2 regions of the Lacticaseibacillus huelsenbergensis genome follow, and region 2 is predicted to be linked to the other one. Evidence: a T-box and tRNA genes for the amino acid it is inferred to sense, from the RefSeq annotation. Region 2 holds a T-box; the other holds one or more tRNA genes.
The links. A T-box is a leader RNA that pairs with one kind of tRNA and senses whether it is charged. The one in region 2 lies ahead of LHUE1_RS11615 (valine--tRNA ligase), so its partner is inferred to be a tRNA-Val.

Region 1 (3,382 bases), 440 kb from region 2:
TCTGATCCACCGTATGACTAAGGTTTCCTGGGGAAGGCTCGTCCTCCCAGGGTTAGTCGGGATCTAAGGCGAGGCCGCAAGGCGTAGTCGATGACAAGCAGGTTGAGATTCCTGCACTAGTTTATTTTGTTTAAGCGATGGAGGGACGCAGGAGGCTAAGGAAAGCGCACGGCTGGAAAAGTGCGTCCAAGCCGCAAGTCTGGTGGCGAGTGAAATGCTTGCGACCATAAGGACAAGCGGTGATGGGGAGCGAAATTAAAGTAGCGAAGTTCCTGATGTCACACTGCCAAGAAAAGCTTCTAGTGAGAAATAAACTACCCGTACCGCAAACCGACACAGGTAGTCGAGGAGAGTATCCTCAGGTGAGCGAGCGAACTCTCGTTAAGGAACTCGGCAAAATGACCCCGTAACTTCGGAAGAAGGGGTGCTGACCGCAAGGTCAGCCGCAGTGAATAGGCCCAAACAACTGTTTATCAAAAACACAGGTCTCTGCTAAATCGAAAGATGATGTATAGGGGCTGACGCCTGCCCGGTGCTGGAAGGTTAAGAGGATGAGTTAGCGCAAGCGAAGCCCAGAATTGAAGCCCCAGTAAACGGCGGCCGTAACTATAACGGTCCTAAGGTAGCGAAATTCCTTGTCGGGTAAGTTCCGACCCGCACGAAAGGCGTAATGATTTGGGCACTGTCTCAACGAGAGACTCGGTGAAATTATAGTACCCGTGAAGATGCGGGTTACCCGCGACAGGACGGAAAGACCCCATGGAGCTTTACTGTAGCTTGATATTGAGTGTTGGTACCGCTTGTACAGGATAGGTAGGAGCCGTAGAGATCGGAACGCTAGTTTCGATGGAGGCGTTGGTGGGATACTACCCTAGCTGTATGAACACTCTAACCCGCGCCACTAATCGTGGCGGGAGACAGTGTCAGGTAGGCAGTTTGACTGGGGCGGTCGCCTCCTAAAATGTAACGGAGGCGCCCAAAGGTTCCCTCAGAATGGTTGGAAATCATTCGCAGAGTGTAAAGGTAGAAGGGAGCTTGACTGCGAGACTGACAAGTCGAGCAGGGACGAAAGTCGGGCTTAGTGATCCGGTGGTTCCGCATGGAAGGGCCATCGCTCAACGGATAAAAGCTACCCTGGGGATAACAGGCTTATCTCCCCCAAGAGTCCACATCGACGGGGAGGTTTGGCACCTCGATGTCGGCTCATCGCATCCTGGGGCTGTAGTCGGTCCCAAGGGTTGGGCTGTTCGCCCATTAAAGCGGTACGCGAGCTGGGTTCAGAACGTCGTGAGACAGTTCGGTCCCTATCCGTCGCGGGCGCAGGAAATTTGAGAGGAGCTGTCCTTAGTACGAGAGGACCGGGATGGACGTTCCGCTGGTGTACCAGTTGTGCCGCCAGGCGCATCGCTGGGTAGCTATGAACGGAAGGGATAAACGCTGAAAGCATCTAAGTGTGAAGCCCCCCTCGAGATGAGATTTCCCATTCCTATATGGAAGTAAGACCCCTGAGAGATGATCAGGTAGATAGGCTGGAAGTGGAAGTGCAGCGATGCATGGAGCGGACCAGTACTAATCGGTCGAGGACTTAACCAAGTAAGAGCGTGAGCAGGAGCGCTTAGAAACCGGAGCATAAGCGGGCCTGAGTTCGTTGGCCGGGTTTTGGCCAATGGACTCAGGGTCCTTATGTGGAGGTTTCTGCGACTGCGAACGCGTTTCGATGAAATACGCCGATTCTCAGCAAAGCAAACGACCAACAATGATAGCCAGTTTTGAGAGCGCAAAGTTCTCATAAGTGTGGTGGCGATAGCAAGAAGGATACACCTGTTCCCATGCCGAACACAGAAGTTAAGCTTCTTCACGCCGAGAGTAGTTGGTGGGAAACTGCCTGCGAGGGTAGGAAGCTGCCACGCTTACATATGGAGGATTAGCTCAGTTGGGAGAGCGTCTGCCTTACAAGCAGAGGGTCACAGGTTCGAGCCCTGTATCCTCCATTGAGCCGTTAGCTCAGTTGGTAGAGCAACTGACTTTTAATCAGTGGGTCGACAGTTCGAGCCTGTCACGGCTCAGAGAATTATTGGTTTTAAATGGCGGCTCAAGTCGATATTTTTGCCGACTTAGCTCAGTTGGTAGAGCATCTGTCTTGTAAACAGGGGGTCGAAGGTTCGAATCCTTTAGTCGGCATGGCACCAATAATTTGATAAGCTTTTTGTTTCATGCGGAAGTAGTTCAGTGGTAGAACATCACCTTGCCATGGTGGGGGTCGCGGGTTCGAATCCCGTCTTCCGCTTTCCAAACGCAGTGCCGAGGGTGCGTTTGGTCGAAAGATTCCTCGGTATTATCATGATTTGCACCCATAGCGCAATTGGATAGAGTGTCTGACTACGAATCAGAAGGTTGTAGGTTCGACTCCTACTGGGTGCATTTGACGGGAAATAGCTCAGCTTGGTAGAGCACCTGGTTTGGGACCAGGGGGTCGCAGGTTCGAATCCTGTTTTCCCGATTGGACGCTAGTCCATATGGTTTTTTCGCGGTGTAGCTCAGCTGGCTAGAGCGTCCGGTTCATACCCGGGAGGTCGAGGGTTCGATCCCCCCCGCCGCGATTGAGCTTGGACCTTTAGCTCAGTTGGTTAGAGCAGACGGCTCATAACCGTCCGGTCGTAGGTTCGAGCCCTACAAGGTCCATCTTTACAGGGTGGTCACTGTTCGGTATAATCGATTTGTTACTGTTATCGCGGGATGGAGCAGTTCGGTAGCTCGTCGGGCTCATAACCCGAAGGTCGCAGGTTCAAATCCTGCTCCCGCAATTATATGGTTCCATGGTCTAGTTGGTTAGGACGCCTGCCTGTCACGCAGGAGATCACGGGTTCGAGTCCCGTTGGGACCGTTTGCGGCTCGGTAGCTCAGTCGGTAGAGCAATGCATTGAAGCTGCATGTGTCGGCAGTTCGATTCTGTCCCGCGCCATTTTCATAATCACCCTTATGCGGGTGTAGTTTAGTGGTAAAACCACAGCCTTCCAAGCTGTTGTCGCGAGTTCGATTCTCGTCACCCGCTGCGATTATGATATGGGCCTATAGCTCAGTTGGTTAGAGCGCACGCTTGATAAGCGTGAGGTCGGTGGTTCAAGTCCACCTAGGCCCATTGTTCCATTAATTTTATATTGCACATGGAGAAGTACTCAAGTGGCTGAAGAGGCGCCCCTGCTAAGGGTGTAGACCGGGAAACTGGTGCGAGGGTTCAAATCCCTCCTTCTCCGTTGTGGCCCGTTGGTCAAGTGGTTAAGACACCGCCCTTTCACGGCGGTAACATGGGTTCAAATCCCGTACGGGTCATGGTTAGATGGAGAATTACCCAAGTCTGGCTGAAGGGAACGGTCTTGAAAAC
Region 2 (3,382 bases):
AGAGTTGCTTTAAAGCTTGATGGCACCGGACGCAGATGGTAATGATTTTGTTGCCTCTGCCGCCCGGTGTTATTTTGTTGTCTAAAAGAAAAAGTTCACAAAAAATCTCATCATTTTAGCCGCGGCTTCGCGAAACCCTTTTCGGATGCTTATAGACGACGATCTTCCGCAACGTTGGTAACTGGGTCAACATGAAGCGCAATCTGCTATTCGCCAATTTTTTGCCATGAAAAAGGTGGCTAAAATCGCTTACATCTGTTAAACTAAATATGTGAAATGCTTAACAAATAGGTGCGGAGGTGTTCATCTTGGTCGTCAATAAACAAGCATTGTCGCAAGCAACGATTAAACGCATTCCGGTTTACTATCGAACGGTCAAAGCTTTACAACAATCGGGTGTCAAACGGGTGCGCTCGGATCGGTTAAGCAAGATGGTGCATATTGCCCCCGCGACTATTCGCCGCGATTTTTCTAATTTTGGCGACCTAGGCCGCAGCGGGTATGGCTATTCAGTTGATTTGCTTGCGGAAGTTTTTGGCGAGCTATTAGAGGTTCACTCCGAAGAGCAGATGCTGTTGGTAGGCTGTGGGAATCTGGGGCGGGCGTTGCTGACCAATAATTTTCGACGTAATCCCGACTTATCCATTGTGATGGGCTTTGACACGGATCCCAGCTTGATCGGGACGACAATTGCCGGTATTCCGATTTATAACTTGGCGACCTTATCCGAAAAAGTCCGTCCAGGCATGCACACCGCGATTGTCTGCGTGCCGAGTTCTGCGCAGGCAGCAGTGATTAGCCAACTTGAAGCTAATGGCATAACGGCGATTTTGACCTTTGCACCTAAGCCGGTTCCCGCCCAACCCGAAACAACAATTCGTTATATTGATTTGACCAGTGAATTACAAGCGTTACTGTTTGTTGACCATCAAAATAAGTTAACACAAGAGCAAAAAGCACCTTTGAAGCAATCATGACAGCGTTGACCCTGCCATGTCCGCGGGTTATAATGCAGCTAATGCAATGATCAAGAGGGTCATGATCTTTTTTCCCAGCGACGAGATGGTTGGTGTGAATCTCGAAAAGGGGTCGTGATTGTAGCTTGTGAGCTGCCGTCCTGAAGTGAGTAGGGAATGGCCGGTGACAGCCGTTATCCTGAATTAAGTGGGGAAGTTATTCCCAATTTAGGTGGTACCGCGAGTGAAATCGTCCTAATTTTTATATAAATTAGGGCTTTTTTTGTGTGAGCGCGAGCCGGTGCGGTTAGGAGTCGGAGTGTAAGCGGCCTTGGGCGTGATGGCGTTTTTTGCCATTGCGACCAAGGTCCTTACACGCAGACTCCTGCGCCGGGGAGCGCGTTATGGAGAAGCGTGAGCCGGCGCGTTATAGGAAGCGCGAACCAACGCGGTCGACAAATCTGCATATTGCGGTCCTGAAAACCTGGATGGACAGAAAAATTTGTGAGGTGGAGCCAGTGAGTGATGAAACATTAGCACCAAAATATGATCATAAAGCGGTCGAAGCAGGCCGCTATCAGGAATGGCTGGACGAAGATGTTTTTAAACCAAGCGGCGATCCAAAAGCCAAGCCGTATTCGATTGTCATTCCGCCACCCAATGTAACTGGGAAGCTGCACATGGGCCATGCCTGGGATACAACCTTGCAGGACATCGTGATTCGCCAAAAGCGGATGCAAGGCTTTGATACGCTGTGGCTGCCGGGGATGGACCATGCCGGAATTGCCACACAGGCGAAAGTTGAAGCCAAATTGCGCAAGGAAGGCATTAGTCGCTATGACTTAGGCCGCGAAAAGTTTGTCCAGAAGGTCTGGAAATGGAAAGATGAATTTGCCAAAACCATTCACGGCCAGTGGGCGAAGATGGGCTTGTCGCTGGATTACAGCCGTGAGCGCTTCACCTTGGACAAAGGCCTGAACGAAGCCGTTCGCAAGGTGTTTGTCGAACTCTACAAACAAGGCCTGATTTACCGCGGCGAATATATCGTTAACTGGGATCCGCAAGCCCGCACGGCATTGTCCGATATCGAAGTCATTCATAAAGACGATAAAGGCGCTTTTTATCACGTCAAATATCCGTTTGCCGATGGTAGCGGGTATATCGAAATCGCCACGACTCGTCCGGAAACCATGATGGGCGATACTGCGGTGGCCGTTCATCCTGGTGACAAGCGCTACAAAGATATGGTTGGCAAGGAATTAATTCTGCCGCTGGCTAACCGCAAAATTCCAATCATTGAGGATGCCTACGTTGATCCTGATTTCGGAACTGGGGCCGTTAAAATCACCCCAGCGCACGATCCTAACGACTTTCAGGTTGGCAATCGCCATGATCTGAAGCGCATCAATACCATGAACGATGACGGCACGATGAATGAAAATGCCGGCAAATACAATGGGATGGATCGGTTTGAAGCCCGTAAAGCCATGGTGGCGGATTTGGATAAGGAAGGCCTATTACTTAAAGTCGAACCGATTGTGCATAGTGTTGGTCACAGCGAGCGGACCGGCGTTCAAGTCGAAGCCCGTTTGTCGACGCAGTGGTTTGTCAAAATGAAGCCGCTCGCCGAAGCAGCCATCAAGGCCCAACAGGAAAGTGATAAGAAAGTAACCTTTGTTCCGGAGCGCTTTGAGCACACTTATTTGCAATGGATGGAAAATATTCACGATTGGGTCATTTCCCGGCAATTATGGTGGGGCCATCAGATTCCGGCTTGGTACAACAAGCACACCGGTGAAATTTACGTCGGTATGGAAGCACCGAAGGATATTGAAAATTGGCGCCAGGATCCTGACGTACTGGACACGTGGTTTTCCAGTGCTTTGTGGCCATTTTCCACAATGGGCTGGCCGAATACCGATGCGCCGGATTATAAGCGGTATTATCCGACGAACACCTTGGTCACAGGCTACGACATTATCCCATTTTGGGTTGCCCGCATGATCTTCCAAGGATTACACTTCACCGGCGAGCGACCATTCCAATACACGCTGATTCACGGCCTGATGCGGGACGAACAAGGCCGCAAGATGAGCAAGTCGCTAGGAAACGGGATTGACCCAATGGACGTCATTGAAAAATATGGCGCCGATGCCCTGCGGTGGTTCCTGATCACAGGTAATAAGCCGGGGCAGGATACGCGGTTTAGTTACAAACAGGTTGAAGCTGCCTGGAATTTCATCAACAAGATTTGGAATATTTCACGCTTCGTGATGATGAATCTAGGCGATCTGGACAAGCCGCAGCAGCCTGATCCAAGCACATTTGACTTATCCGATAAGTGGCTTTTTTCGCAATTAAACGAAACCATTAAGCAGGTTACCGATCTGTCTGAACGGTTTGAATTTGGCGAAATGGGTCGGACC

Region 1: it has a tRNA-Val gene. The T-box ahead of LHUE1_RS11615 (valine--tRNA ligase) is inferred to sense a tRNA for this amino acid. The anticodon was not compared.

Annotation. Positions count from the first base shown of each region.
Region 1 covers NZ_CP120687.1:2,066,606-2,069,987, forward strand. Annotated here, with positions in the region: rRNA gene LHUE1_RS09440 (23S ribosomal RNA) at 1-1,593, shown strand, start outside; rRNA gene rrf (5S ribosomal RNA) at 1,794-1,910, shown strand; tRNA gene LHUE1_RS09450 (tRNA-Val) at 1,919-1,991, shown strand; tRNA gene LHUE1_RS09455 (tRNA-Lys) at 1,994-2,066, shown strand; tRNA gene LHUE1_RS09460 (tRNA-Thr) at 2,109-2,181, shown strand; tRNA gene LHUE1_RS09465 (tRNA-Gly) at 2,216-2,287, shown strand; tRNA gene LHUE1_RS09470 (tRNA-Arg) at 2,348-2,421, shown strand; tRNA gene LHUE1_RS09475 (tRNA-Pro) at 2,427-2,500, shown strand; tRNA gene LHUE1_RS09480 (tRNA-Met) at 2,527-2,600, shown strand; tRNA gene LHUE1_RS09485 (tRNA-Ile) at 2,609-2,682, shown strand; tRNA gene LHUE1_RS09490 (tRNA-Met) at 2,731-2,804, shown strand; tRNA gene LHUE1_RS09495 (tRNA-Asp) at 2,811-2,884, shown strand; tRNA gene LHUE1_RS09500 (tRNA-Phe) at 2,890-2,962, shown strand; tRNA gene LHUE1_RS09505 (tRNA-Gly) at 2,982-3,052, shown strand; tRNA gene LHUE1_RS09510 (tRNA-Ile) at 3,066-3,139, shown strand; tRNA gene LHUE1_RS09515 (tRNA-Ser) at 3,167-3,254, shown strand; tRNA gene LHUE1_RS09520 (tRNA-Glu) at 3,259-3,330, shown strand; tRNA gene LHUE1_RS09525 (tRNA-Ser) at 3,340-3,382, shown strand, end outside.
Region 2 covers NZ_CP120687.1:2,508,241-2,511,622, forward strand. Annotated here, with positions in the region: gene thiI (tRNA uracil 4-sulfurtransferase ThiI) at 1-13, shown strand, start outside; gene LHUE1_RS11610 (redox-sensing transcriptional repressor Rex) at 309-977, shown strand; T-box leader at 1,015-1,217, shown strand; gene LHUE1_RS11615 (valine--tRNA ligase) at 1,445-3,382, shown strand, end outside.